3 regions of the Micromonospora sp. NPDC048894 genome follow, and region 2 is predicted to be linked to each of the others. Evidence: riboswitches for the same ligand, from Rfam matches in the RefSeq annotation. Region 2 holds a riboswitch; each other region holds the start of a gene.
What was found. Region 2 has a riboswitch for cyclic di-AMP ahead of AB0C22_RS03225 (hypothetical protein). Riboswitches for the same ligand answer to the same signal wherever they lie in the genome.

Region 1 (9,406 bases), on a different contig from region 2:
GATCGAGCTCAACATGCGACTGGTCACCTTCATCGACTCCGTCGGGATCAGCGCGATGGTCGCCGGGTTCCAGACCGCCGAGGTCAGTGGGGTCAAGTTGATCGTCACCGAACCGAGCCGGTTCGTGCACCGGCAGCTCTGGGTCACCGGTCTGCTCGGTCTCTTCGGCGCTCCGGAGCCATACTTCGCCGGTGCCGCCACCCCCGAGGTGCTGCCGGGCGCCTGACCGCACCACCGGCCCCGCCTGAGCCCGCTGGCCTGGGACGTTGCCAGTCCGTCCCGGGTGCGGCACGATCGTGCGACCGACGACGGTCAGGAGGCCCGGTGGTCCGGCGGGAGAGCTTCAGCTACACGGTGCAGGCGCGCTGCGCACAGGCGGACGCGGTGGCCTTGCTGAGCGACCTGTCCCGGCAGGAGGAACTGCATCCCCTGATCGTCCGGGTGCGGCGGTTGCCCGCCCGGCCGGGCGCCCTGGCCAGCTATGCGATCACCGATCGGCTGGAGTTGGGGCCGCTGCGGTTTCCCGTCACCTATCAGGCGGATGTCCTGCAGGTCGGCGACGACGAGATCGTGACGGTGGCCCGACAGCAGCCGGGCACCACGGTCCGCAACCACACCCGGCTGCGGACGGAGGGTGACCTGCTGCGGATCGACGTGGAGATCACCCTCGCCGCGCCGGCACCGTTGTTCGGGTACGCCTTCCGGCAGGCCCGCGCCGCTCACCTCGGGCTGGCCAGCCGGCTCGGCGCGGTGCTGGACGGCCGGGCCGGCGACCCGTCTGCCGCCGGCTGACCTGGGGCCGACCTGCGACACCGGGCCCGACCCTGCGGTCGGGCGGTGTTCCGGTGGCCCGTCGGGCGGTCTTCCGGTTGGCTGTCGGCGGTGTTCCGGTGGCCCGTCGTGGACGGGCCACCGGGCCAGCTCAGTACATCGACAGGTGCACGTGGTTGGTGTGGTCGCTGGACGGGTCGCCGTTGCCCCCGCTGTACGCCTTCCAGCCGCTGCTCGGCAGCCAGATCCGCTTGAACCAAATCACGTAGAGCACGCCGAGCCGGTCGGCGTTACGGATGAAGTAGGCGGCGAGGTTGTTGCCGTACGTCCGGTCGCCGCCGCTGGCCACCCCGCCGAAGCCGTTCTTCTGCGCGGCGAAGTCGCACGCGCGGCCCTTGGGGTGTTCACCGGAACCACTGGGGCGGTGGCAGGAGACGTACCGGGTGAAACCGGCCGCCTTGGCCTGCTGGAGGGCGTTGAGGGTACGCGGGGTGATGCAGCCGTTGGCCGGGGTCGGGTCGTTGACGCTGCACGACTCGGACGGCCAGGAACCGTCGGAGTTACGGGGCGCCCCCTTGGCGTTGCTGCTGGACGTGCCCTCCGAACTGCCGGAGTCGTTGGAGGAGGTGGGGGCCGGCTTGTCGGCGGCGGCCACGGCCAGCGCGCGTTCGGCCTGATCCTTCCGCTTGCCCATGGTGGCGACCTGCTTGCGCTGCTCGGTGATCTCCCGACTGACGGCGGCCCGGGTCCGGGCGGCCTGGTCCCGGGTCTCGATCATCTTGCGCAGTTCCTGGTCCTCCCGGGCCGCGACCGTCTCCAACGCCGACGCGCGGTCCATGAAGCCACCGGGGCTGTTGCTGTTGAGCAGGGCGGACATCGGCCCGAGGCGGCCGGTGCGGTAGGCCGCTCCGGCGATCTCGCCGACCTTGCCGGTCTGCGTGACCAGCTGGGCCTCGATGGCCTTGAGCTGGCCGTCCAACTCCTGCTGACGTCGGGTGGAGCGCTCGAGGGCGGTCTTCGCGTCGAGCCACCCCTTGCTGGCCGCGTCGAGCTGGTCGCGTAGGGCCGGGGTGCCGCCCTCCTCGTCGTCGCCGGGGGCGGCGAGGAGGGTGGTGGGCGCGGCGACGGCCGGGCTGAACGGCGCGGACGACACGCCCAGGGCGAGCGCCGTGACGACTGCGGCCAGTAGTCGCGTGGTGGTGCGTACGTGCATGTGATGTCCTTCCGTCAGCCGCCGACCGGGTTAGCTGACGGGTTCGGGACGGAAGATCCCTACCGCTGACGCGGATGCACCCCAGGAACGTGGTTCCCCGGTTCGCCCTGGTGGGCGATTAGGCGGCGGCCACTGCCGGCGCCGGTGGGCGCCGCCTGGCGGTGGCCGGAGCCGAGCCTACCGGTACGCGTGGGACAGCTGCCTACCTCGTGACTGAGGGTACGAGAGTGAATACTGCCAAAAGGTGTGAACGGCGTAAATTGCCGTTGATCTACAGCGCGATTCCCGGAGAGTGGGCCCGACCACCGGGCACGAGACGGCGGCCGGGGTCGCAGGGCGGCGGCCCGGCCGCAGGGCGGCAGTCGGGGTCACCAGTGGGTCGGGCCGCATGCTCCGGGGGTCGCTCGGGGCTCGATCTGAAGAGTGGCGTGCTCGATGTGGAAGTCCTCCCGCAGGGCACCACGGGCGGCGGCGAGCACGGTGCCGGCCTCGGCGTCGCCGGCCAGGGTGAGGTGGGCCGAGGCGACGTCCATGCCGGAGGTGAGTGTCCAGACGTGCAGGTCGTGCACCTCGGCGACGCCGGGCACGGCGGTCAACCGGTCGTGTACGGCGGTCACCGGGAGATGCTCCGGGGCGGCCTGCACCAGGATGCGCACCGCCGCCCGCCCGAGCCGCCAGGTGCGGGGCAGGATGAACACGCCGATCGCCACGGCGACCACCGGGTCGGCCCACCACCAGCCGGTGCCGGCGATCAGCAGCGCCGCCGCGATCACGCCGAGGGAGCCGAGCAGGTCGCCGACCACCTCCAGGTACGCCCCGCGCAGGTTGATGCTCTCCTTGGCCCCCTCGCGCAGCAGGCCGAACGCGACGAGGTTGGCGAGCAGGCCGAGCACCGCCACCACCAGCATCGGGCCGGCCAGCACCTCGGGTGGCTCGCCGAAGCGGCGGACCGCCTCGATCAGCACGTAGATCGCCACCCCGCTGAGCAGGACGGCGTTGGCCAGCGCGGCGAGCACCTCCAGCCGGTAGAGGCCGAAGGTGCGCTGCGGGTCCTGCGTGGCCCGCCGGGTGGCGGTGATCGCCGCCAGGGCCATCCCGATGCCGAGGACGTCGGTGAACATGTGGCCGGCGTCGGAGAGCAGGGCCAGTGAGCCGGTGCCGAACGCGGCCACCGCCTCGACCACCATGAACACGGCGAGCAGTCCGAAAGCCGCCCAGAGCCGACCGCGGTGCCGGTGTGCGGCGTTACTGACCGTCGCACTGTGGTCATGACCTGCGCCCACGTCCACACCTTCCGTCGCCGCGGCGGACCCGATCCAATCTATGCTCACATCGCTATGTATGCAAGTGACAGCCGGGCCTTCGGCCAGGAGCGACAGCAGGGGCCGTCGACCCAGCACGACAGCGGGGTCGCCGACGACCCAGAAGCGTTCGGTGTGGCCCTCGACCAGGGGCCGGGCCGATCGGGGCCGGTGGCTCAGCCGGTGGGGTCGATGGTGGTGAGGCGCTGGGTGGCCCGGGACAACGCGACGTAGAGCGTCCGTACCCCCGAGCCCGGATCGGCCCGGATCTCCCCGGGGCAGACCAGCACCACCCCGTCGTACTCCATGCCCTTGGCCTGGAGACTCGTCACCACCTGAAGCCGCGCCCCGCCCCGGTCGCCCAACCAGCCGGCGACCTCGTCGCGGCGCGGCACCGGCGTGATCACGCCCACCGTCCCGGCCACCTCGGCCAGCACCGCGTCCACCGCGTCCACCGTCGCCGGGGCCAGCTCCGCCGCCGGCACGTGCAGCGCCACCGGCTCCACCCCGGTGGACCGCACCGCACTCGGCAACTCCAGGTCGGGATAGAGCCGGCGGATCTCCGCCGCCGCCACCGCGAAGATCTCCGCCGAGTTGCGGTAGTTGGTGGAGAGCGTGAACCGGTGCCGCCGCCGCCGGCCCAGCGCCTGGTCCCGGGCCCGGTCCAACTCCTGCTGGTCGCCCGTCCAGGCGGTCTGCGCCGGATCACCCACCACCGTCCAGGAGGCGAGCCGACCACGCCGGCCGACCATCCGCCACTGCATCGGCGAGACGTCCTGCGACTCGTCCACCACCACGTGCGCGTAGTCCCGGTAGTCCTCGGGCCGTTCCCGGGCCGCCGCCCGGGCCGCGCGCTGCCGCTCACCGAACGTGCTCAGCTCCCGCACACCGCCGGCCAGCTGGAACGGGTCCCGGTTCGCCTTTTTTGGCCGCACCGGCCGGCCCAGCAGGGCGTCCAACTCGTCCAGGAGGGCGATGTCGGCCACCGTCAGCCCCTCGACGTCCAACGACCGGTACGCCGCGACGAGCAATCCGACCTCCGCCCGGGAGAGGATGCCGGCCGCGTACCGGTGCAGCCGGTCCGGGCGGGCCAGCCAGCCCAGCACGTGCCGCGGATGCAGCCGGGGCCACCACGCCTTGAGGAACTCCCGGAACTCCGGCCGCTCGATGATCTCGTCCTCGAAGGCACGCTGCTCGGGCAGCCCGCTGACAGCCGACCGACGGGCCTGCGCGTAGAGCGCGGCGAGCACCCCGTCGAAGCCGACCCGGCGCACCTCGTTACGGCGGGCCCCCCGGTGCAACGCCCGGTCCCGGATGCCGTCCAGCTCACGCCGCTCCAACCGCAGCAGCGTCCCCCGGTAGAGCAGCCGCAGCTCCTGCGGGCCGTCCGGCACCGCGTCCCGGGCCGCCCGCTCCAACACCCGACGCATCCGCAGCGAACCCTTCACCGCCGCCACCTCGGGCCCGTCCGTACGGGTCGCCGACATGCCGGGGAACAGCGACCCCAGCGAGTGCAGGGTGGCGGTCTCCTCACCCAACGACGGCAGCACTGAGGCGATGTACTCCACGAAGACCGCCGACGGGCCCACCACCAGGATGCCGCCGCCACCGTACCGGCTGCGGTCGGCATAGAGCAGGTACGCCGCCCGGTGCAGGGCCACCGCCGTCTTCCCGGTGCCCGGCCCACCGGAGACGATGGTGACCCCCGAACCGGGGGAGCGGATCGCCTCGTCCTGCTCCCGCTGGATGGTCGCGATGATGTCCCGCATCCCCCGACCGGTCGCCCGGGACAGGGTCGCCAGCAGCGCCCCGTCACCCACCACCGGCATGTCCGGCGGGGCGGCCTCCGGGTCGAGCAGGTCGTCCTCGATCCGGGTGACCTTCTCGTCCGACGAGCTGATCGTGCGCCGCCGCACCACGCCCAGCGGCTCCGCCGGAGTGGCCCGGTAGAAGGCGGCGGCGGCCGGGGCCCGCCAGTCGACCACCAGCGTCTCGGCGTCGTCACCGCGCACCCCGAGCCGTCCGACGTGCAGCACCTGCCGGTCGCGCAGGTCCAGCCGGCCGAAGACCAGCCCCTCGTGCTCAGCGTCCAACAGGTGCCGCCGCTGGGCGGCGTGGAACACCATGGCGTCCCGCTCCACCAGCGCACCGAAGGTGCCGACCCCGGCCATCCGGTAGCCGTCCCGCTCGGCGCGGGCCGCCGCGCGACGCAGCTCGGCGAGCCGGGCGTACACCCGGTCGAGATGCCGTTGTTCGGCGGCGATCTCCTGTTCCAGGGTGGTCTGGTCGGTCAACGTACCGGCTCCTGTGCGACGGCGACGCCGGGCACGGGTGCATGCCAGGCGGAATGAGGGTACGGGCACCCACCCACCCCGCGTCGGGGCGATACCCGTCCGGCGACCTCCACCACCTCCACGGGGCCTCCGGCCGGTGGTCCTTCCCCGTCCCGGACCGACCGGGGGAGTGGGCGGAGGTGGCCGGGGGCGGGGAACCGCGTGCCGCCCGGCGGTTCAGCCGGTCGGCCCGGTCCTCGCCGGGACGACGGCGGGCCGGCGAGGACCGGGCGGCGGCGCGACGGCCGTGACCTGGTCCGCAGGGTCGCGCCCGGCTCGCCGGCCGGCGGTCAACACCCGGTGCAGCACCCCGGCGAGGGCGGCGTTCACCTCGTCCGGGCGTTCCATCATCAGCATGTGCCCGGCACCCGGGCAGACGGTCAGCTCGGTGGCCGGCAGCGCCGCCGCGATCGACTCCGCGCACGGCGGCGGGGTCAACCGGTCCCGGTCACCGACCAGTGCCGCCGCCGGCAGGTGCGCCAACGCGGCCAGGGTGGCCAGCCGGTGCTGGGCACCGATCGAGGCGCGGAAACCACCGATCGAGCGCAGCGACGCGCGGGCCACCGCCGAGGTGACCAGGCGGATGTCGGAGCCTGAGCACCGGTCACCGAAGAGCATCCACCGGATGCTCGGCGCGAGGGCGCGCAGCAGCGGACGAGGTGGCCGCCACGAGCCGCACCGGGCCAGCACCCCCGCCCCGGTGGTCTCGGCGAGCCGGATCAGCCGGGCGATCCGCGGCGACAGACCGTACACCGTGTGGGTGTGCCCCTCGGCGGTGGTGGAGACGAAGACCAGCCCGGCCGTACGGGCGGCGAAGTGGACCGGATGCCGGTGGGCGTACTCCATCACCGTCATCCCGCCCATCGAGTGCCCGACCAGCACCACCGGCCCGGCCGGGGCCACCTCGTCCAGCACCGCCGCCAGGTCGTCGCCGAGCTGGGCCAGGGTCGCCGTGCGCAGCGCCATGCAGCTGGACCGGCCGTGCCCCCGGGCGTCGTAGGCGACCACCCGCACCCGGTCGCCGAACCGGCTGCGCAGGTCGGCGAGCTGCTTGTGCCAGGCCCGACCGTCCAGCGTCCAGCCGTGCAGCAGGACCACGGTGACCTCGGCATCCGCCGGGCCACTCACCTCGACATGCAGTCGTACCTCGTCGGGTAGCCGCAACTCCCGCTGATCCGGCATCGCCACCTCCCCAGGCCACCGGGACACATTCACCGGTGTGACCCGGCGGTAACACCGGCTACCCGACATCAGACCACGCCAACCGTGGTGGAGAGAAGATTCCCGACCGCCCCGCGCGGGGCCGCCCCGACGGCCAGTCTGGAGACATGCACCGTTCGCCCGCCGGAGCGGCCCGGCCTCCCCGAACGGCCCCCGTGGGCGCTGTCGGGTCGTCTCCAGCGGAACCTGCGGGCGCTGCCGGGCTGTCTCCGGTGGCACGTGCGGGCGTTGTCGGGTCGTCTCCGGTGGCATCCGTGGGTGCCGTCGGGTCGTCGCCTGCGGGACCTGCGGGACCTGCGGGACCTGTGGGGCCTGTGGGGCCTGGCGGGCCGCCCCGGTCCGTCCGTCCGCCCCGGGCGGCGCTGGCAGAGCTGCTCGCCGGCAACCGGCGCTTCGTCAGCGGCCGACCGATCCACGGCCACGACGTCACCGCCGCCGCAGCCGTCGCCTCCGGCGACCAGCAGCCCTACGCGGTGCTGCTCGGCTGCATCGACTCGCGGGTGCCGCTGGAGGCGATCTTCGATCAGACCTTCGGCTCGATCTGCGTGATCCGCACCGGAGGGCACGTGCTGGACCGGGCCGTACGAGGCTCGATCGAGTACGTGGTGGACCAGCTCGGGGTGACGCTGGTGATGGTGCTCGGACACGAGCGGTGCGGGGCGGTCGCCTCGACCGTGCAGAGCCTGCGCACGGGGCAGCGGCCCGGCGGTGACCTGGGATACCTCGTCGACCGGATCGCCCCGGCGGTGGTCGAGGTGGGCGCGCACCACCCGGCAGTCCATCCCCTGGCGGTCCGTCGGCACGTACGGCGTACGGTGCGGGCGCTGCGCACCGACGACCTGCTGGCCGGCCCGGTCGGCACGGGCGATGTCGACGTCGTCGGTGCCCTGTACGCCCTGGACACCGGCGAGGTCACCCTGCTCGACCCCTGACTCCCGTCCCCGCGCTACCCCACCCCGCCGCCGTGCTGCTCCGCCCCGCCGCCGTGCTGTCCCGCTCTGCTGCCCGGGAGGCAGCATGCTGCGCATGATCGCATGCTGTCCGGGGACCGCGTGCTGCCCCAGGGGCCGCATGCTGCGCCCATGATCGCAGCGCGATCATGGGCGCAGCGCGATCGTCACGGCGGGATGAGGATGATCCCGCCGTGACGGTGAGGGGACGAGAAAGAGGAACCGCCCGCCGGGGTGACCCGACGGGCGGTTCCAGATGTGCTCGGTGAGGGCTCAGCCCTCGAAGACGCCGGCCTCGACGAGACGCTTCTCGGTCTTGTCCCAGCCGTGGTCCGGGTGGGTGGCGGCGAGGTTGTTGATCTCGGCGCGGATCTTGGCGGCGTGGCCGGCGGTGGCCAGCGTCCGGATCTCCTCGACGAAGGCGTCGGAGTCGGTACGCAGGTGCGCGGTCTTGCCGTTGGTCAGGTTCCGCACGTAGGCGTGCTTGCCGCCGTTGAGCGGGATGAGGTACTTGAACTCGCCCAGCACGCTGAGGGCGCCACCCTGGCCAGCCTGGCCGGCCCGGACTGACGCGCGCGCGGTCTTAGAGGTGTTGCCTGCCACGGAGATGCTCCTTGCAAGACGTACGGGAGGACGGGGATCGTCCGGGGGCTGTAGCGGGTGACGCCCGGTCGGATCGTCGAACGCCCAGGTGGGTCATCGAACGCCCGGTTGGATCGTCGGCCCGCGAAGTGGTGCGACGGCGCAGAACCGCCCAGAGAAATATACACGACCACGGTGCCTGGCAGCTCACCGTGCCGTCGGAGAGCACAACCGGGTCACCGGTCCGGGTATTTCCCGCCGGCGAATTTTCCGATTCCCTGGCGCACCATCCGTCACAGGAGTCATCATGTGTGGCAACAGCCACTCGGGTGGTCGAGGTCGTAGGGGAAGACGCACCTCGCTCTCCGGGAGGTCACCGTGCCAACGCGTGGCGTCGTATACGTCCACTCGACCCCGCTCGCCGTGTGCTCACACGTCGAGTGGGCGATCGCGCGCGTCCTTGCCGCGCCGGTCAACCTGCACTGGACGGCCCAGCCCGTCGATCCCGGCGCCCGCCGGGCCGAGTGCGGATGGACCGGCCGGCCGGGGACGGGTGCCGAGCTGGCTGCTGCCCTCAGGCAGTGGCCCATGATCCGTTTCGAGGTGACCGAGGAACCCAGCACCGGCGCGGACGGCGAGCGTTTCATGCACGTGCCCGGCCGGGGCCTGTTCCGGGCCGCGGTGGGCGCGGCCGGCGACATCCAGCTCGGCGAGGACCGGCTGCGCAGCATCATGGCGTCGGTACGCCCGGAGGCGTTGGCGCACGCCCTGGACAAGGCGATGGGCACGGCCTGGGACGCGGAGCTGGAGCCCTACCGGTACGCCGGGGACGGTGCGCCGGTGACCCTGCTCACCCGGGTTGGCTGACCGCAGCGGCGCCTGAAGTGGGTGAGTCTGCTCACCCGGACCGGCCGTCCGACGGCCAGGAGAGCGGGTCAGCCGGACACCCGGTCGGGGACAGGCATCCTCCACCCATCGCCTGACCTGGTCGGGTTGCCGCTGATCTCCGGCGCGGGTTGGATGGGCCGGGTGCCG
Region 2 (9,406 bases):
GGTACCACGGACACGATGCCGCACGGCCCGCTCGGCCGACGTCTCACCCCCGACGCGCCGCACCCCCCGACGCGCCTCACGCCGGACCGACGAGGTCGGTCCGGCGTGACGGGTGGCGCGGTTCAGCTCTTGAAAGCGTCCTTGACCTTCTCGGCGGCCTGCTTGAGGCTGGACTTGGCCTGGTCGCTGCGACCCTCGGCCTCCAGACGCTCGTTGTCGGTCGCCCGACCCACGCCTTCCTTGACCTTGCCGGCGGCGTTCTCGGTCGTGTTTTCGATCTTGTCGTCGAACCCCATGAGAGCCTCCCGAATAAGCACTTTTTCCAACGCCCCTCAACTACCCCCACCCCCCATCCCCAAAACACCCCCACCACCCGCTCCGGCCCGTTGACCAAGAGGTTTGCGTCACCAGCAAGCCGACTGGTGACGCAAACCTCTTGATCAACGCGGTCGTCCGGGGTGGAGGGTGGTGGTGGAGAAGCGGCGGAGGCGGAGGCTGTTGGCCACCACGAAGACCGACGAGAAGGCCATCGCAGCGCCCGCGATCATCGGGTTCAGCAGGCCGGCGGCGGCCAGCGGGAGGGCGGCCACGTTGTAGGCGAACGCCCAGAACAGGTTGCCCTTGATCACGGCGAGGGTGCGCCGGGAGAGCCGGATCGCGTCCACCGCGGCGGTCAGGTCGCCCCGGACCAGGGTCAGGTCGGACGCCTCGATCGCCACGTCGGTGCCGGTGCCCATGGCCAGCCCCAGGTCGGCCTGGGCCAGGGCCGGCGCGTCGTTGATCCCGTCACCGACCATGGCGACCGTACGACCCTGCGCCTGGAGCCGGCGGATCACGTCGACCTTGTCGGCCGGCAGCACCTCGGCGGTCACCTGGTCGATGCCCACCTCGGCGGCCACCGCCTTGGCGACGGTCGCGTTGTCCCCGGTGAGCAGCACCGGGGTCAGGCCCAGGGCACGCAGCCCGGCGACCGCCTCCCGGCTGGTGGGCCGGACCACGTCGGCGACCGCGAGGACCCCACGGGCCCGCCCGGACCAGCCCGCCACCACCGCCGTACGACCGGCGGCCTCCGCCTCGGCCACCGCCCGGACCACCTCCTCCGGTACGTCCAGACCCCGCTCGCGGAGCAGCCTCGGCCGCCCGACGACCAGGTCGTGGCCGTCGACGGTGCCGGTGACGCCGAGCCCCTCGGCGGCGGCGAACCCGGTGACCGGGGGCAGTTCCCCGGCCTCGGCGGCGCCGGCCGCCACGGCGCGGGCGATCGGGTGCTCGGAGCCGGCCTCCAGCGCCCCGGCGAGCCGGAGCAGTTCGGCCCGGTCCTGCCCCTCGGCGGGACGGACGTCGACCAGGGTCATCCGGCCGGTGGTGACGGTGCCGGTCTTGTCCAGCACCACCGTGTCGACCTGCCGGGTGGATTCCAGCACCTCCGGTCCCTTGATCAGGATGCCGAGCTGGGCACCCCGCCCGGTGCCGACCAGCAGCGCGGTCGGGGTGGCCAGGCCGAGCGCGCACGGGCAGGCGATGATCAGCACGGCCACCGCGGCGGTGAAGGCGGCGGTGGGGCCGGCCCCGCTGCCCAGCCACCAGCCCAGCGTGCCGACGGCGAGCACGATGACGATCGGCACGAAGACCCCGGAGATCCGGTCGGCGAGCCGCTGCACGGCGGCCTTGCCGGTCTGTGCCGCCTCCACCAGCCGGGCCATCTGGGCGAGCTGGGTGTCCGCGCCGACCCGGGTGGCGGTGACGACCAGCCGGCCGCCCGCGTTGACGGTGGCACCGGCCACCGTGTCGCCCGGCCCCACCTCGACCGGCACCGACTCGCCGGTGAGCATGCTGGCGTCGACCGCCGAGGTGCCCTCGTCGACCCGCCCGTCGGTGGCGATCTTCTCGCCGGGCCGGACCACGAACCGGTCGCCCACCACGAGCTGGTCGACCGGAACGCGGGTCTCCGTGCCGCCGCGCAGCACGGCGACGTCCCGCGCGCCGAGTTCGAGCAGGGCCCGCAGGGCCGCCCCGGCGGTCCGCTTGGAGCGGGCCTCGAAGTAGCGGCCGGCCAGCAGGAACACGGTCACCCCGGCGGCGGCCTCCAGATAGATGTTGCCGGCCCCGTCGGTGCGGACGATGTCCAGCCGGAACGGGTGGGTCATCCCGGGCATCCCGGCGTCGCCGAGGAAGAGCGCCCAGAGCGACCAGCCGAACGCGGCCAGGGTGCCGAGCGACACGAGGGTGTCCATGGTCGCCGCGCCGTGTCGCAGGTTGGTCCAGGCGGCCCGGTGGAACGGCAGCCCGCCGTACGCGACCACCGGGGCGGCCAGGGTCAGTGACAGCCACTGCCAGTAGGTGAACTGCCAGGCCGGCACCATCGCCAGCACGATCACCGGCACGGTGAGCACGGTCGACACCCGCAGCCGGGTCCGCAGGGCGCCCAGCTCGTCGACCGGCCCTGCGGCCGGTTCCGTGCCGGCGGGGGTGGGCGGCGGGGGGACGACGGCGGTGTAGCCGGTCTTCTCGACGGTGGTGATCAGGTCGTCGGGGGTGACCCCGTCGGCGTACCGGACGGTGGCCTTCTCGGTGGCGTAGTTGACGCTCGCCTCGACGCCGTCGAGCCGGTTGAGCTTCTTCTCGATCCGGGCGGCGCAGGACGCGCAGGTCATTCCGCCGATGGCCAGTTCGATCAGGTGGGGTGCGGTGGGCAGGTTCGACGTGTTCGGGGTCATCGCGGCACCTCCGGTCAACCGTGGGTGTGACCGGCCCCGCCGGTGCCGGTGACGGGCACGCTCGGCGTCGGGTCGGTGGTGGGCTCCGGGCCAACGGGGCTGGGGACGGGTCGCGGGGTGTTCGTGGGGTCGTGGCGGGTCTCGGCGGGCGGGGTGACGGGGCCGGTCAGCTGGCCGACCCCGTACGCCGCGCCGAACACCACCGCGAGGGCGAGGGCGAATCCGCCCAGCCTGGTCGGTGTGTTCACCGGTCCCCCCGGACCGTCACGCCTCGACGAGGTCGTAGCCGGCCTCGTCGACGGCGGCCCGCACGGACGCGGTGTCCAGCGGGCGGTCGCTGGTGACGGCGACCCGGCCGGAGGCCAGGTCGACCTGGACGTCGGTGACACCGTCGAGGGCACCCACCTCGGCGCTGACCGCGCTGACGCAGTGCCCGCAGGTCATGCCCTTCACCTGGTAGTTCGTGATCATGCGGCTCTTCCCTCCACTCGTCCAACATACCCCCCAGGGGTACGTCACCCTGCGACCGTAGCATACCCCCCGGGGGTACGCTATCCTGGTCGCCATGACCACACCGAGCACCCCGGTCCGGGGCTACACCGCCAGCAAGGACCAACTGCTCGCGCGGCTGCGCCGCGTGGAGGGGCAGGTCCGGGGCATCGAGAAGATGGTCGACGACGACCGGTACTGCATCGACGTGCTCACCCAGATCTCCGCCGTGCAGGCCGCCCTGGACAAGGTCGCCCTCGGGCTGCTCGACGGCCACGCCCGGCACTGCATGCACGAGGGGGCCGCCGAGGGCCGCGCCGACGAGATGGCCGCCGAGATGATGGCCGCCGTCGGCCGCCTGATGAAACGCGGCTGACCGGCCCGCCCGTCCGGCGACCTGCGGTCGGCGGGGCATCGGACGGGCGGACTGCCCGGCGTCGCGGGGCCGGTGGGATCCGGCCCCGCGACGCCTCACGGGTGGCGGTCAGCGCCGGGCGAGGATCTTGCGCATGGTGTCGATCTCGCCCTGCTGGGTGGTGACGATCTGCTGCGCCATGGCCCTGGCCCCGGCGTGCCGGCCGTCCGCCAACTCCTGCCGGGCCATGGTGATCGCACCCTCGTGGTGGGCGATCATCAGGGTGAGGAACCGGCGGTCGAAGTCCCGACCGGTCGCCCCCTCCAACCGGGCCAGGTCGGCGTCGGACATCATCCCCGGCATGCCGTGGTCCATCCCCGGCAGGTGACCGTCGGCCGGGCCGCCGGACGGGACGGGCCGGCCCCAGGCGGTCAGCCACCCGGTCATGGTGGCGATCTCCGGGGCCTGGGCGGCGCGGATCCGTTCGGCCAGCCGGGTGACCTCCGGATCGGCGGCCCGGCTCCCGGCCAGCTCCGACATGCGTACCGCCTGCTGGTGGTGCGGAATCATCATCTGGGCGAACATCACGTCCGCCGGGGCGACCCCGGCGGACACGGAGGCGGCCGGGGCGGTGCCCGCGGCCGGACGGCCGTGGCCGCCGTCGGAGGAATGGCCCCCACCGCAGGCGGTCAGGGCGGACGCGGTGGTGAGAGCGACGCCGGCCAGGGCGGCGCGACGGGCAAGGGTACGAGTGGACACGGGCAGACCTTTCGGTACGACGGAGACGGACGGCGGACACGGCGGAGCCGCGCCCGGGTGTCCTATCTGCGCAGTACCGACACCGTGGCGAGCCGGAGCCCGAGCGGGCGCGGTGGCGGGGCGCGCGGCTCCCGGGGCCGCGACGGCGGACGGGCCACCCCGGCCGGCCTGGTACGCACCGCGCAGAGCAGCACCAGCAGCGTCACGGTGAGCGCCCCGAGCACCGCCAGGCAGACGCTCCACCCGGTGGCCGGTGAGCCGGTCGGCTCGTAGGGCAGCACCACCACACATCCGGCCCCGCACCCGAGGGGACGGGCCGTCACCATCGCGAGCCGTACCGGACCGGTCAGGTCCCCCCGGTCCATGACCGGCGACACGACGGACGTCCGGTGGGGGCGCTCGACCGGGGTGTCGTGCCCGACGGAGGCCCGGTCCGCCGAGGTGGAGTGGCCGACCGTGGAGTGGCCGACCGGCCGACCGTCGGCGGGATGACCGGCGGCCGGGTGCGCGTCGTGGCCGAGGGTGTGCATCGCGGACAGCCCCAGCAGGGTGCCGACGAGCAGCAGCAGCCGCAGCCACCGCCCGGCCGTCGTCGTTCCCGCCCGCCGCACGGTTCCACGCTAGCCGTCCCGGACGACCGGCGGGCCCGGACGGGTCGGCCACCCGACACGGGCGTACCCGCCGCAGCGGTGGCGGGGCCTGCCACCAGCACGTGAACCGCGCGGCCCGACCTGGTGCTGGCTACCATCGTCCGACGACCCGCCGCCCGTGGATGAACCGGCTGGCCGGCTGACACGTATCCCGTCCCGGATCGTTGGGAGTACTCGCACATGGGCGCCGACCACACCCGTCCCGCTCCGTCCACCCCACCCCGGGTGCGGCGGATCCTCGTCATGACGGTGGTGCCGCTCATCGTCGTCACGGTGATCGCCACGCTGCTGCTCTGGCCGGGGGAGACCCCGAAGATCGACCAGGGCGAGCAGGTGCCCCGCTACCACGGCACGGTGACCCGGGTGGTGACCGAGCCGTGCCCGCCCGCCCCGCAGACCCCCGACGGCCCGTCGGGGGCGGCCGACGGGCCGTGCGGGACGGTGACGGTCACCGTCGGGCAGGGCCCGGACAGTGGTGAGCAGGTCGAGACGCCGGTCCCGTCGGGGCCGGGGGCACCGACGGTGGCGGTCGGCGACGAGGTGGTGCTGGTCGCGTTGGCCGACCCCACCGACCCGTCGGTGAGCAGCTACCACATCGCCGAGCACCAGCGGGGCATGCCGCTGCTCTGGCTGGTCGCCCTGTTCGCGGCGGCGATCGTCGCGTTCGGCCGGCTGCGCGGGCTGGCCGCCCTGGCCGGCCTCGGGGCGAGCTTCGCCATCCTGTTGACCTTCGTGGTGCCGGGCATCTCCGCCGGGGGCGCACCGCTGCCGATCGCGGTCACCGGCGCCGCGCTGATCATGTTCGTGGTGCTGTACCTGACCCACGGGGTCACCGCGCAGACCTCGGTGGCGGTGCTCGGCACGCTGGGCAGCCTGGTGCTGACCGGCGTCCTGGGCACGCTGGCCACCGCCGCCACCCACCTGACCGGGTACGGCAGCGAGGAGGCCACCACGCTGTCGATGTACCAGCGCGACGTGGACCTGCACGGACTGCTGCTGGCCGGGATCATCATCGGTTCGCTGGGGGTCCTGGACGATGTCACGGTCACCCAGTCGGCCACCGTCACCGAGCTGGCGCACGCCAATCCGGGGCTGTCCCGGTTGCAGCTCTACCGGGCGGCGACCCGGGTCGGGCGGGCGCACATCGCGTCCACGGTCAACACGATCGTGCTGGCGTACGCGGGGGCCTCGTTGCCGTTGCTGCTCCTGCTCACCGCCGACAGCCGGCCGGTGAGCCAGATCCTGACCAGCGAGTTCCTGGCCCAGGAGATCGTCCGCAGCGCGGTGGCGACCCTGGGGCTGGTGGCGGCGGTGCCGCTGACCACCGGATTGGCCGCGCTCGTCGTCACCGCCGGGCGCGGTCCCGCCGACGCCGACGCGACCGGACCGACGCCCACCCCACGCCCCGCCCCCGACCGTGCCGAGGCGCTGGCGGCGCTGAGCGGCCCCCGGCACGGCGAACCGTCCACCCCGGCCCCCGCACGGTGGCCAGACCCGGAAAGGAGCACGGACACCGCATGGTGACACTGCGCTGTGTGACCGGAGGTGAGGTCGCGGCTGTCGGTCGCGTCACTGATTACCCCTCGCTATCGGGAAAATACGCATTTTGCCGGGTTGTGACCGTAGATCCCCGGTACGACTCTCGGGTAACCTCGCTGCCGGTCACCGCCGAAGGCGCCCACCGGAGCCAGCGGTGCCACCGCCCAATCGCCGTACGGCGAGCCGGGGAACCGAGCACCTGGGGTGAATCCGCGCCAGCGGTAGGGGCCACTTCCGTCCCGAACCCGTCAGCTAACCCGGTCGGCGGTCGACGGAAGGGACAACTGTGACGGCACCCCTACGCCACTGGTGGACTCCGGTGGTGGCCGTGCTCGCCGCCCTGGCGCTGGTCGCCGGGCCCGCCGCCTCCCCCGCGGCGGCAGCACCCAACGCGCCCACCCCCTCGGGGCACGAGGAGGACGAGGAGCCGAAGCTGCTCACCGACGTCATCGAGGCGACGAACCGGGAGTATTCGGCGGCGAAGAACCGGCTGGAGAAGTCCAAGAAGCGCCAACTCGAGTACGCCATCGAGGTGGAGAAGGCGGAGCAGGAGCTGGCGGCGTTGGCTCCGCAGGTCAACGAGATCGCCGCCCAGTCGTACCGGACGGGTCGGGTCGGCGCGGTCGCGGCGCTGCTGGAGAGCAACGCCCCGGACACCTTCGTCCGGCGGGCCGCCGCCCTGGACGAGCTGAACATGGTCAACGCCGGCAAGCTGGCCGAGGTCAACAAGGTCAAGAAGCGTGCCGAGCAGGCCAAGCTCGCCGTCGACACCGAGGTCCGTGAGCAGCAGAAGCAGACCAACCTGATGGCCAAGAAGAAGACCGAGGCCGACAAGGCGCTCGCCCTGGTCGGCGGTCGGGGCTTCACCGGTGGCCTGGTCGACGCCACCTCGCCGGTCGCCCGGATCGCCCCGGGCCAGACGGCCGACGGCGACTGGCGCGGCGAGTCGTGCAGCGAGAACGACCCCACCACGTCCGGCTGCATCACCCCGCGCACGCTGCACATGTACAAGGAGGTCAAGCGGGCCGGCTTCAACCGGTTCGTCGGCTGCTACCGCCCCGGCGGGCCGTGGGAGCACCCCAAGGGCAAGGCGTGCGACTGGTCGTTGCAGAAGAGCGGCTTCAGCCCGTGGCACAACAACGACACCCGGATGTACGGCAACAACCTCGCCGCGTTCCTGATCCGCAACTCGGACCGGTTGGGCATCTACTACGTGATCTGGAACCGGCAGATCTGGTTCCCGGCCAACGGCTGGAGTTCGTACTCCGGGCCCTCCAACCACACCGACCACGTCCACGTGTCATTGCTGTAGCCGGCCCTCACCAGCACGAAGGCCGCCCGGCTGAGCCGGGCGGCCTTCGTCGTGCGTGGTACGCCTCAGCCGGGGACGGCCGCGGGCTCGCCGGTCGGCACGGCGTCGACACCCGTCGGCACGGCCGGCCCGGGTACGACGGCAGCGGCCGCCGCGGTGGTGGGCGCAGCCGCCCGGGTGGCGGGAGCGGCGGCCTCGTGGGCCGGCGCGACCTGGCGGACCTCACCGGCGGCGAGGCGGTAGGACATGCCGACCACCGCGCACCGCCCGGCGGCCACCTCGGCGGCGATCACCGGGGAGTTGCCGAGCAGCACCTCGACGGTCTGCGCGATGTGGATGTCGACGATCCCGTCGATGTCGTGCACTCCCTGCTGGTCGGCGCGACGCAGGCTCGGCCCGACGGCGGCGACCACCGAGTAGAGGTGCCCCGGGGGCTGGGTGCCGGTACGGGCCGCCTCCCGGGCCGCCTGCACCGCCCCGCAGGAGTCGTGCCCGAGGACCACCACCAGCGGGGTGCCGAGGATCGTCACCGCGTACTCGACGCTGCCGAGCACCTCCGGCCCGGCGGTGTGCCCGGCGGTCCGGACCACGAAGAGGTCACCCAGACCCCGGTCAAAGATGATCTCGGCGGCCAGCCGGGAGTCGGAGCAGCCGACGATGACGGCGAAGGGATGCTGGCCGTCGGCGACGGCGGCCCGGTGGCTGGCACCCTGGTTGGGGTGGTGGGGCTCCCCGGCGACGAAACGCCGGTTGCCCGCCTGTAGTTCGGCCAGCGCCTGGGTCGGAGTGATCGGGGCCATTGCCTCACCTCGGTCCGGAATCGCACCTGGTCACGCCGGCCGGCGGCGACGACGGCCGTGTTCCCACGGTCACACGCAGCGAAAGGTACGTCAAGATTTCGTGATCCACGTTTCAGGCTTTGGTCGCCACGATGTCGACCAGGGGTCGAGGCCCACGGTCGACCCGGCGGCCGACGGCGGGCCTCCCAGGTACGGGCCATACGATGACGTCATGGCGACGACGACGGGCGGCACCGGGAGCACCCGGAACTGGACGTTCCTCACCAACCACGGTCACGTGCTGCTCGCCATCGCCCGCAACCCCACCGCCCGGCTGCGGGACGTCGCCGAGGAGGTCGGGGTGACCGAGCGGGCCGCCCAGGCCATCGTGGCGGACCTGGAGACCGGTGGCTACCTGCGGCGTACCCGGGTCGGCCGACGCAACGAGTACACGATCGACCCGAGCGGTCACTTCCGGCACCCCGCCGAGGCCGACCGCCAGGTCGGTGCCCTGCTCGCCCTCTTCACCCCCACCACGCCGACTCAGGCGTCGGGGCCCACGGCCCACCCGACCGACGCCTGAGGCATCAGCCCACCTGCCCGACCGAACCCGGCGGCGACAGCCCGGGCGACCACGCCCCAGGCGGCAGCCCAGGTGACCGGTGCCGAGTCGACGGCCCACCCCCGGTGCGTGCGTGGGCGGGCCGTCGGGCGTCCGGTGCTTCATCCGGGCCACGGCGCGGTGGCGGCACCCAGACCGCGCCCCCAGGCCGGGACGGCTCAGCAGAACCGGCCCGGGGACGGCT
Region 3 (9,406 bases), on a different contig from region 2:
GCGGCGCGACCGGGTGTCGAACCACTCGGTGAGGTAGAGCCACATCAGCGGGATGACCGCCGAGACGAACATCCCCTTGCCCTCGTAGAGGCGGGGCAGGTGGAAGGTGCCGAGCGCGGCGTCCGAGCCGGCCACCAGGTAGAGGTAGGTGACCGCGACGCTGAACGCGAGCACCGGCCGGCGTGGGGCCCACCGGTGGGTGAGCCGCCACAACGCCAGGACGGCCAGCACCGCCATCACCGGCAGCGCCAGGTACCAGGTGGCGGACGCGCCGTGGATGCCGAGCACGTGCGCGAGCGCGCCGTCGAACACCTCGATCGACGGGGTCGGTGGCAGCGAACCCATCGCCGGGGCGACGTTCTCGGTGAACAGGAAGTCGTTGGTGGGCACCAGGTCACGGTCGGCCACCCAGACGGTCTTGCCGACGTAGTAGACGTCGTCCGGGGTGTTGCGGGCCAGGTAGAGCGAGGAGATCGCCACCCCGACCGAGATCAGCAGCGCGTACCCGGCCTGGAGGGCGGTGGGGACCGGTGACGCGGGCGGCGCCGCGTCGTCAGCCCGCCACGCCCGCCGGGTGAGCAGCATGGCACCGACGCCCGCGACCGCGCCGGCGGCGGCCGGGACCCACCAGGAGAGCACGTCGCCGGCCGGGGTGCCGGCGAGGCCGGCGGTGACGGCGGCGACCACCCCGGCGGCGACCACGGGCAGCAGCCAGCGGCGCGGCTGGCCCGTGCCGCCCGCCGGGACGGCTTCGGTAGCCGTCGGCGCTCCGGCGGCGTCGGAAGCCGCACCCGCCGGGGCGGGGACCCGGGCCCGGCGCAGGGCACGCACCGCCACCAGGGCGGTGATCAGGGCGCAGCCGACCAGCCAGATCAGGAACGTCACCGACGGGCGCAGCCCGAACAGGAAGGACGCGTGGTAGAGCACCGTCCACAGCGCGAAGCCCAGCACGGCCGCGTCGGTGACGACGGCCGGGGCCGCGGCGAGCGCCGACCGCAACCAGTGCGCGGGCCGCGGCCGTGCGGCGGGGGGTGGTGCGACGGGCGGAGGCGCGACGGCAACGGGGTCGGCGTTCGGCACGGATCGTCCTTGTCGTCGTGCGGGCACGGTACGCGAGAGTCGTACGGCCGGCGGGCGGCGGACGGTCGCCCGGCTCCGGTCCGGAAAGCAGGGTAACCGCAACCATCGTCCGTCGATGGCCGGTGGGCGGCGTGGCGGTGTCCCGGAGTTGGCCGGGTGGGGTGGATGCCGGGTCAACCGGACACCGGGGCCGCCCGCGGCCGGGGCACGGTGCCGTTCGCGGTGAGCCCGATGGCCACCGACTCCACCAGCAGGTCCAGGTAGGTCGGGGTCAGCGGGGTACGGGCGATGGCCAGTCGCCAGTACAGCGGCCCGACGATCAGGTCGACCGCCGCGTCGGCGTCGGTGTCGGCGGGCAGCTCGCCGCGCTCCACCGCCAGGCCGATCAGCCGGCCGCCGATCTCCTGCTGCTTGGCCCGCAGCAACTGCTGCAGGGTCTCGTCGATGGTCGGGTTGCGGGCCGCCTCGGCGAGCAGGTCGGGGATGATCTGCGAGGCCAGCGGGTGGCTCAGCGCGTGGGCGACCACCTGGAACAGCAGCGTCAGGTCGCCGCGCAGGCTGCCGGTGTCCAGCGCCGGCAGTTTGCTGCCGGCGGCGGCGACCACGGTCTCGATCACCAGGTCGAGCTTCGAGCTCCACCGCCGGTAGATCGCGGTCTTGCTGACGCCGGCCCGGCGGGCCACCGCCTCGATGGAGAGCCGCCCGTATCCGACGGCGGCGAGTTCCTGCATCAACGCGCGGCGGATGGCCCTGGTGATGTCGCCTCTCAGCACTGCGGCACCGGCCGGCGCACGCCTCTTGTCGCTGGTCATCGGGGACTCTTCGCACCTGTCACGTGGGCCAATGTAGCGCAACGACGGTACGGTTGCGTCCCGACGTGTTATGGACTACCGTCCACGCAGCGACGAGGCTGCCCCGGCACCGCGCCGACCCACAGTTCCCATCGTCGCGCGCATCCCGTTGGTACGAAAGATCGGAGCGCCCTTCCCATGGCCACCACCGCGCTGGTCGACCCCGAAACGGGCCTGACCCAGGCGCAGCTGGCCGCTCGGCACGGACTACGGGTCGCCGGTGAGCGCCCCTCTCTGACCGAGTACAGCCGCAGACTGTGGGCCTACCGGCACTTCACCGCCGCGTACGCCAACGCCAAACTGGTCGCTTCGTACAGCAACGCCAAGCTGGGCCAGATCTGGCAGGTGCTCACCCCGCTGACCAACGCCGCCGTCTACTACCTGATCTTCGGCGTGGTGCTCGGGCAGAACACCATCCCGAACTTCATCGCGTACCTGACCACCGGGTTGTTCATCTTCAACTTCACCCAGAGCGCCGTGCTGGCCGGCACCCAGTCGATCAGCGGCAACCTGGGGCTGATCCGGGCGCTGCACTTCCCCCGGGCCTGCCTGCCGCTGGCCGCCACGTTGACCCAGTTCCAGCAGCTGCTGGCCTCGATGATCGTGCTGGTCGGCATCGTGCTGGTGACCGGCGAGCCGCTCACCCTGGCCTGGCTGATGCTGCCGCCGGCACTGCTGCTCCAAGCGGCCTTCAACGCCGGGGTCGTGATGGTGGTCGCCCGGATGGGTTCCAAGGCCAGCGACCTCAAGCAGGTCATGCCGTTCATCCTGCGCACCTGGATGTACGGCTCCGGGGTGCTCTACAGCGTCAAGCTGTTCGACCGGCTGCCGGAGTGGGCCTCGACGCTCATCCAGTTCAACCCGATCCTGGTCTACATCGAGCTGGCCCGGTACGCCCTGCTGGAGCAGGCGCCACTGCTCAACGAGTCGCTGACCCAGCTCTGGCTGGTGGCGGCCGGCTGGGCGATTCTGGGCGGGATCGCCGGGTACGTCTACTTCTGGCGCGGCGAACAGGAGTACGGCCGTGGATGACCGGTACGAGACGTCCAACGACGTCACCGTGACCCTGCCCCGGGTCGTCGAGCGGATCCCCACCGTGGTGGTGGACGACGCGCACGTGATCTACCGGGTGCACAAGGGCGCCGGGGGCGGGAGCACACCGGTGGCCGCGCTGCGCCGGCTGGTCAAGCGCTCCTCCGCGCCCAACATACAGGAGGTGCACGCGGTCAAGGGGGTGTCCTTCACCGCGTACCGGGGTGAGGCGATCGGCCTGATCGGCAGCAACGGCTCCGGCAAGTCGACCCTGCTGCGGACCATCGCCGGGCTGCTCCCGGTCAACCGGGGCGCGGTCTACACCCAGGGCCAGCCGTCCCTGCTGGGGGTGAACGCCGCCCTGCTCAACGACCTGTCGGGTGAGCGCAACGTCACGTTGGGCTGCCTGGCGATGGGGATGCAGCCCGACGACGTGGCCCGGATGACGCCGGAGATCATCGAGTTCTCCGGGATCAACCAGCGGGGCGACTTCGCCAGCCTGCCGATGCGGACGTACTCCTCGGGCATGGCGGCCCGGCTGCGGTTCTCCATCGCCGCCGCCAAGAAGCACGACGTGCTGCTGATCGACGAGGCGCTCGCCACCGGCGACAAGGGCTTCCGTAAGCGCAGCGAGCAGCGGGTCCGGGAACTACGCGAGGGGGCCGGCACGGTCTTCCTGGTCAGCCACCAGCTCTCCTCGGTACGGGACACCTGTGAACGGACGATCTGGTTGGAGTCGGGGCTGATCCGGATGGACGGGCCCACCGACGAGGTGATCCGGGCGTACGAGGCATTCGCCAACGGCAAGTAGTATTCCGGGCGCACGTACGGCATCGATCCGATGCTCCACGGACCGCGTCGTCCCGTTGGGGCGGCGCGGTCCGCGCGTTAAGGTTCATCCCGTCGCCACGCTGGCGCAATCCTTCGTTCAGGGTGACCCCCGGGACGCGTGCAGACATCCCCCGAGAGTGAGGATCGGCAATGACGCAGGACCACACCACTGGCCCGGACGCCACACCGGAGACCCCGGCACCGTGGCGGCCCTCGCGGACGGTGGCGGTGGTGCTGGCCGGAGGCACCGGGACCCGGCTCGGCCTGGGCATCCCGAAGCAGTTGCTGAAGATCGCCGGCAAGCCGATCATCGAACACACCCTGGCCGTCTTCGAGGCCGCCCCGGAGATCGACGAGATCATCGTGCTGATGGCCACCGGGCACGTCGCCGACGCCCAGCAGATCGTCGACAAGGCCGGCTTCCGCAAGGTCAGCAAGGTCATCGAGGGCGGCGAGACCCGTAACGCCACCACCCGGGCCGCCCTGGACGCGGTCGGCGACGGCGACGTCAACATCCTCTTCCACGACGCGGTCCGCCCACTGGTCAGCGCCCGGATCGTCCGCGAGTGCGTGAACGCGCTGTGGAGCTACTCCGCCGTCGACGTGGCGATCCCCTCCGCCGACACGATCATCCAGGTCGACGAGGACGAGTGCATCACCGACATCCCGGTCCGGTCCCGGCTGCGCCGGGGGCAGACCCCGCAGGCGTTCCGCTCGGGCACCATCCGGGAGGCGTACCGGCGGGCCGAGGGCGACCCGGACTTCGCCGCCACCGACGACTGCGGTGTGGTGCTGCGTTACCTGCCCGGCACCCCGATCAAGGTGATCGACGGGTCGGACGAGAACATCAAGGTCACCCACCCGGTCGACGTGCACCTCGCCGACAAGCTGTTCCAGCTCGCCGCCGCCCAGGCCCCCCGGCTGTCGCACCGCAGCTACACCGAGGAGCTGGCCGGGCGCACGATCGTCATCTTCGGCGGCAGCTACGGCATCGGGCACGACCTGGCCGAGCTGGCCCGGGGCTACGGCGCGCAGGTCTTCGCGTTCAGCCGCTCCAGCACCGGCACCCACGTCGAGCAGACCGGCGACGTCGAGGCCGCACTGAAGACCGCGTTCGAGGCCACCGGCCGGATCGACCACGTGGTGGTCACCGCCGGCATCCTGGAGAAGGGCGCGCTGGCCGAGATGGACGAGGAGACCATGGACCGGGTGCTCCAGGTCAACTTCGTCGGCCCGGTGATCGCCGCCCGGCAGTCCCTGCCGTACCTCCAGCAGACCAAGGGTCAGCTGCTGCTCTACACGTCCAGCTCCTACACCCGGGGCCGGGCCCAGTACGCGCTCTACTCCTCGACGAAGGCGGCGCTGGTCAACCTGACCCAGGCACTGTCCGACGAGTGGGCCGAGTACGGCGTCCGGGTCAACTGCATCAACCCGGAGCGCACCGCCACCCCGATGCGTACCAAGGCGTTCGGTGAGGAGCCGGAGCACACCCTGCTGGCCGCCGAAACGGTCGCCCAGTCCTCGCTCGACGTGCTGATCTCCGACCTCACCGGTCAGGTGATCGACGTCCGGCGGGCCCCCGGCGAGGCGGCCCCGGTGCCGGCCCAGCCGACCGCGGCCGAGCAGGACCGGCTGCCCAGCGGCGTCGACGCCGGCTGACCCGACCCCCGGAGACGGTACGACATGCGTGGTGAGCTGGTCAGGAAACTGATCGCACGGTGCCTGACCACCGGCCTGGCCGTGGTCGCCTTCCTGGTGGTGGCGTTCACCGGGGCCACCGGTTGGGGCCTGGCCCTGGCGGTGGCCGCGCTGGCCGCCGCCGGCTACGAACGTCGGGTCCGCCCCGACGCCGACATCGTCGCCGAGACGGTGCTGCTGGCCGCCGGCATCCTGGTCGGCTACGCCCGCCGGCTCGACGACGGGTTCGACCCGGTGCTGGCGCTCACCGCGCTGCTGCTGCTGGGCCTGGTGCTGCTGGTGGGACCGCTGCGCGATGCCGGCAACCTGGAGATCCGGGCGGCGAACCTGCCGGTGCGGGCGTGGACCCCGCTGGTCGCCGCCCGGCTCGGCGGCGTACTGCTGGGGCTGCTCGCCGTGGTGGCGGTGGCCGCCGCGTTCGCCCTGCCTGCCGTGCTGGCGCTGGTCGTCGTGCTGGTGGTCGCGGCCGGCTGCGGTGCGGTCGGCCTGGACCTGGCCCGGCGGCGGTTCCGGCCGTCGGGCGGGGGCGGCCCGGTGACCCGGGCGCTGCGCGCGCACCAGCCGGAGTTCCTGCTCTACTTCTCCGCCCCACCCGGCTCGGAATACCAGGTCACCATGTGGCTGCCCTACCTGGAGCGGCTCGGCCGGCCGTTCCTGGTGCTGCTGCGGGAGCCGGAGTTCCTGCCCACGATCGCCGCCGCGACGAGCGCCCCGGTGGTCTACTGCCCCACCCTCAAGGCGATGGACGAGGCGCTGGTGCCCTGCCTGCGGGTGGCGTTCTATGTCAACCACGGGGCGAAGAACAGTCACTGCATCCGGTTCACCCAGCTCACCCACGTGCAGCTGCACCACGGCGACAGCGACAAGGCCCCCAGCGCCAACCCGGTCTCGGCCATCTTCGACAAGATCTTCGTGGCCGGTCCGGCGGCGATCGAGCGGTACGCGCGGGCCGGGGTGGAGATCCCCGCCGAGAAGTTCGTCGTGGTCGGCCGCCCGCAGGTCGAGGCCATCGAGGTACGCCGGGAGGCCCGCCCGCTGACCGCCCCGACCGTGCTCTACACCCCCACCTGGACCGGCCACCACGCCGACGCCAACTACTGCTCGCTGCCGGTGGCCGAGCCGCTGCTGCGCCGGCTGCTCGACCGGGGGGCCACGGTGATCCTGCGCGCCCACCCGTACACCGGGCAGAATCCGGCCTCGGCCCGGCAGTTGGCCCGGCTCACCGAACTGCTCGCCGCCGACCGGACCCGCACCGGCCGGCAGCACCTGTGGGGGGCGGCGGCCAGCCGCGAGCTGAGCCTGACCGAGTGCGTCAACCGCTCCGACGCGCTGGTCTCCGACGTCTCCGGGGTCATCTCCGACTACCTCTACTCCGGCAAGCCGTACGCGGTGACCGACCTGGGCGTCGACGGCGACGAGTTCCTGGACCGGTTCCCGCTGGCCCGCTCCGGTTACGTGCTGCGCCGGGACATGGCCAACCTGGACGAGGTGCTGACCGGGCTGCTGGACACCGACCCGCTGGCGGCGGCCCGCTGGCAGACCCGCCGCCGTTACCTGGGCGACTTCCCCGCCGACGCGTACGCCGAGGGTTTCCTGGCCGCGGCCCGCCGCGAGCTGGAACCGGGCTGGGCCCCGCCGACCCCCCGTGCCCCCGCCGCCCCCCTCTCCCCCCACACCTGACCCGCACCCGCCTCCGCCCGCACCCGCTCGCCTCCGCTCGCGCCCGCCTCCGTCGGCAAGATCGTGCTCGATCCATGTTGTAGTGGCCTCCTGCGAGGAGGCCACTACAACCATGTTCGAGCACGATCTTCGTCCGGCCGGCCGGGTCGACCCTGGGACAGCGAACCGCCCCGGCCACCCGTGGTCGGGCGGCCGGGGCGGGTGGGGTGGCTCGGTCAGGCGGAGTAGCCCCGGGTGGCGATCCAGTTCGCCAGGGTGGTCACGCTGACCCAGTAGGCCGGCAGCGACGGGTCGGCCGAGTCGGCGATCCGCACGGTACGACCGTTGTCCCGGTAGCCCACGGCGGCGATGTAGTGGCCGCCGGGGAAGGAGTGCCAGCCGCCGTCGAGGTCGGTGGCGTCCCCGGCCACGTTCGCGACCACGGCCCGCTTGTCGGCGACCGCCGTGACCACGTCGGCCCGCAGCCGGTCGATCTGCGCGTCGCTCGGCGTGCCGGCGAACATCCTGGTCCGGTACGGGTCACCCTTGACCACGGCGTTGAGCACCCGGGTGGTGTCCTCGGCCGAGTTGGTGCCCATCTCGGTGGTGCCCAACAGGGCGGCGAGGTCGTCCTGGCCGCGCTCGATGCCGGCCGCGCTGAGCGCGTTGCGGACCGCCGCCGGGCCGCAGTAGTAGTAGGTGGTCTGGGCCTGGTAGTCGTAGCGCAGGACCTTCGACGACGGCGGCTTCGGGGCCGCCTTGCGGGTCAGGTCCGGGTCGGCGGTGGCCCTGGCCTTCGCCCGGGTGACGCGCGGCGACGGGGCGTCGCTCGCCGACGGGCTGGCCGAGGGGGTGGCCGACGGGCTGGTCGGGGCGGGGACGGCGACCCGGGCCTGGGCGCGGCTGGCGACGTCGTCGAGGCGGGGGGCGGTCTCGGCCACGGCGGTGGCGCGCTGCTGGTCGGTCGGGGCGTCGTCGACCCCGGCGGCCAGGGCGGTGCCACCGGCGGCCAGGACGAGGACCGCCGCCGAGCCGACGACCATCCGGTACGGGCGTCGGATGCCCAGTAGGCGGAGCTGTCGTTTCATGTGGTGCTTCACAGGGTGTTCCTCCACGGGGCGAGGCGGCGGGCACAACCCATCGGCACGCGGCGGACACGCCACGCGCGGATCGGGTGTTGCGCCGCTCGTTCGGCAGGGACCGCCCGACGGGGGGCCGGGCGGATCGGCGGCTCGCCCGGCAGGGGCCGGGCGGCGGGGCACAGAGCCGGGTCAGCGCGTCGGGCGCGACGGTCCGGCGGTGCCCCGGCACCGAGGTGGAGGAACTACCGAGGGGGTGGGGTCATGCTGCACGAGGAGGGAACTCCTTCCTTTGCCGCCGACCGGGTTAGCTGACGGATTCGGGCGGGAAGATCGCCCTACCCCGGGCCGTGGCCCGGAGATTCACCCCAAGTGGTGCGTGTGGGTCCCCGGTTCGTGACTGGCACGATTGAGCGGGTCGGCACGGCGTCGCCTCTTGCGATCGGAAACCGCACCGGACCGCAGCGACACTACTGGCCGGTTTCCCCCCTCGCCAAGCCCGTTGAGCTGCACAAACATGGGCTGGACGAGTCAGTTTCGGGGCACTCGGGCACTGACCCGCCACGCGTGGGACGGTCGGAGCGCCCGGGCGCGTCCAGGCGAAAACCCGGACGGCGGGGCACCGACCACCGATGATCGTCGCAGTCGATGTGACCGACTGTGACCAGGTGTCCGGTTTCCACCCGCAGTGACGGCACCCACAACCCGCAGATAACAATTCAGTCCCGCCGACCCGCCGACCCGACGACCGGTCCGGCTTCGCCAACCAGCGGCCGGCCGACCTGACGGCCGGGTCAGCCGACCCGGGCCGGACGCCAGCGGGTGGCGGGGGCCGGGCGGGTGGCGGACGTCGCCGGACGGGGCAGTGGGACCCGGGTCGGCCGCCACCGTTGCGCCGCCGCGTGTGCCTCGGCAGCCAGCGACCGGGCCGCCTCGGCGGCCAGTTCGGCGTTCCGCCACGCCGCCCGTTCCCGCCCGACCGCAGCCCGGTACGCCGTACGCCGGTCCTCGCGGACCGCGCGGGCCAGCATCACCTCGTGCTCGACCGGGTGCCGACGCGGGTCCCAACCGTCGCGGTGCGCGAAGACGTCCCGCAGCCGCTCCACCGACAACTCTCCCCGCCAGTGCGCCGCCACGGCCTCCTGGTGCAGCCACCGCTCCCGACCGGCGTACTCG

Region 1: another riboswitch for cyclic di-AMP. It lies ahead of AB0C22_RS15765 (hypothetical protein); the one in region 2 lies ahead of AB0C22_RS03225 (hypothetical protein).
Region 3: another riboswitch for cyclic di-AMP. It lies ahead of AB0C22_RS18425 (C39 family peptidase); the one in region 2 lies ahead of AB0C22_RS03225 (hypothetical protein).

What each region holds. Positions count from the first base shown of each region.
Region 1 is NZ_JBEZFY010000006.1:261,632-271,037, reverse strand. It holds gene AB0C22_RS15775 (STAS domain-containing protein) at 1-226, shown strand, start outside; gene AB0C22_RS15770 (SRPBCC family protein) at 325-792, shown strand; gene AB0C22_RS15765 (hypothetical protein) at 923-1,984, opposite strand; cyclic di-AMP (ydaO/yuaA leader) riboswitch at 1,988-2,119, opposite strand; gene AB0C22_RS15760 (cation diffusion facilitator family transporter) at 2,353-3,267, opposite strand; gene AB0C22_RS15755 (AAA family ATPase) at 3,462-5,579, opposite strand; partial or broken gene AB0C22_RS15750 (alpha/beta hydrolase) at 5,910-6,800, opposite strand; gene AB0C22_RS15745 (carbonic anhydrase) at 7,154-7,771, shown strand; gene AB0C22_RS15740 (hypothetical protein) at 8,063-8,392, opposite strand; gene AB0C22_RS15735 (DUF3145 domain-containing protein) at 8,750-9,238, shown strand; gene AB0C22_RS15730 (glycoside hydrolase family 3 N-terminal domain-containing protein) at 9,392-9,406, shown strand, end outside.
Region 2 is NZ_JBEZFY010000001.1:676,757-686,162, reverse strand. It holds gene AB0C22_RS03265 (CsbD family protein) at 123-296, opposite strand; gene AB0C22_RS03260 (heavy metal translocating P-type ATPase) at 441-2,717, opposite strand; gene AB0C22_RS03255 (hypothetical protein) at 2,732-2,965, opposite strand; gene AB0C22_RS03250 (copper ion binding protein) at 2,982-3,188, opposite strand; gene AB0C22_RS03245 (metal-sensitive transcriptional regulator) at 3,283-3,582, shown strand; gene AB0C22_RS03240 (DUF305 domain-containing protein) at 3,691-4,320, opposite strand; gene AB0C22_RS03235 (hypothetical protein) at 4,383-4,931, opposite strand; gene AB0C22_RS03230 (YibE/F family protein) at 5,151-6,494, shown strand; cyclic di-AMP (ydaO/yuaA leader) riboswitch at 6,661-6,792, shown strand; gene AB0C22_RS03225 (hypothetical protein) at 6,796-7,821, shown strand; gene AB0C22_RS03220 (carbonic anhydrase) at 7,887-8,621, opposite strand; gene AB0C22_RS03215 (helix-turn-helix domain-containing protein) at 8,833-9,183, shown strand.
Region 3 is NZ_JBEZFY010000007.1:336,378-345,783, forward strand. It holds gene AB0C22_RS18395 (DUF6077 domain-containing protein) at 1-1,080, opposite strand, end outside; gene AB0C22_RS18400 (TetR/AcrR family transcriptional regulator) at 1,254-1,892, opposite strand; gene AB0C22_RS18405 (ABC transporter permease) at 2,070-2,963, shown strand; gene AB0C22_RS18410 (ABC transporter ATP-binding protein) at 2,956-3,774, shown strand; gene AB0C22_RS18415 (bifunctional cytidylyltransferase/SDR family oxidoreductase) at 3,945-5,453, shown strand; gene AB0C22_RS18420 (CDP-glycerol glycerophosphotransferase family protein) at 5,478-7,172, shown strand; gene AB0C22_RS18425 (C39 family peptidase) at 7,388-8,239, opposite strand; cyclic di-AMP (ydaO/yuaA leader) riboswitch at 8,512-8,656, opposite strand; gene AB0C22_RS18430 (hypothetical protein) at 9,025-9,406, opposite strand, start outside.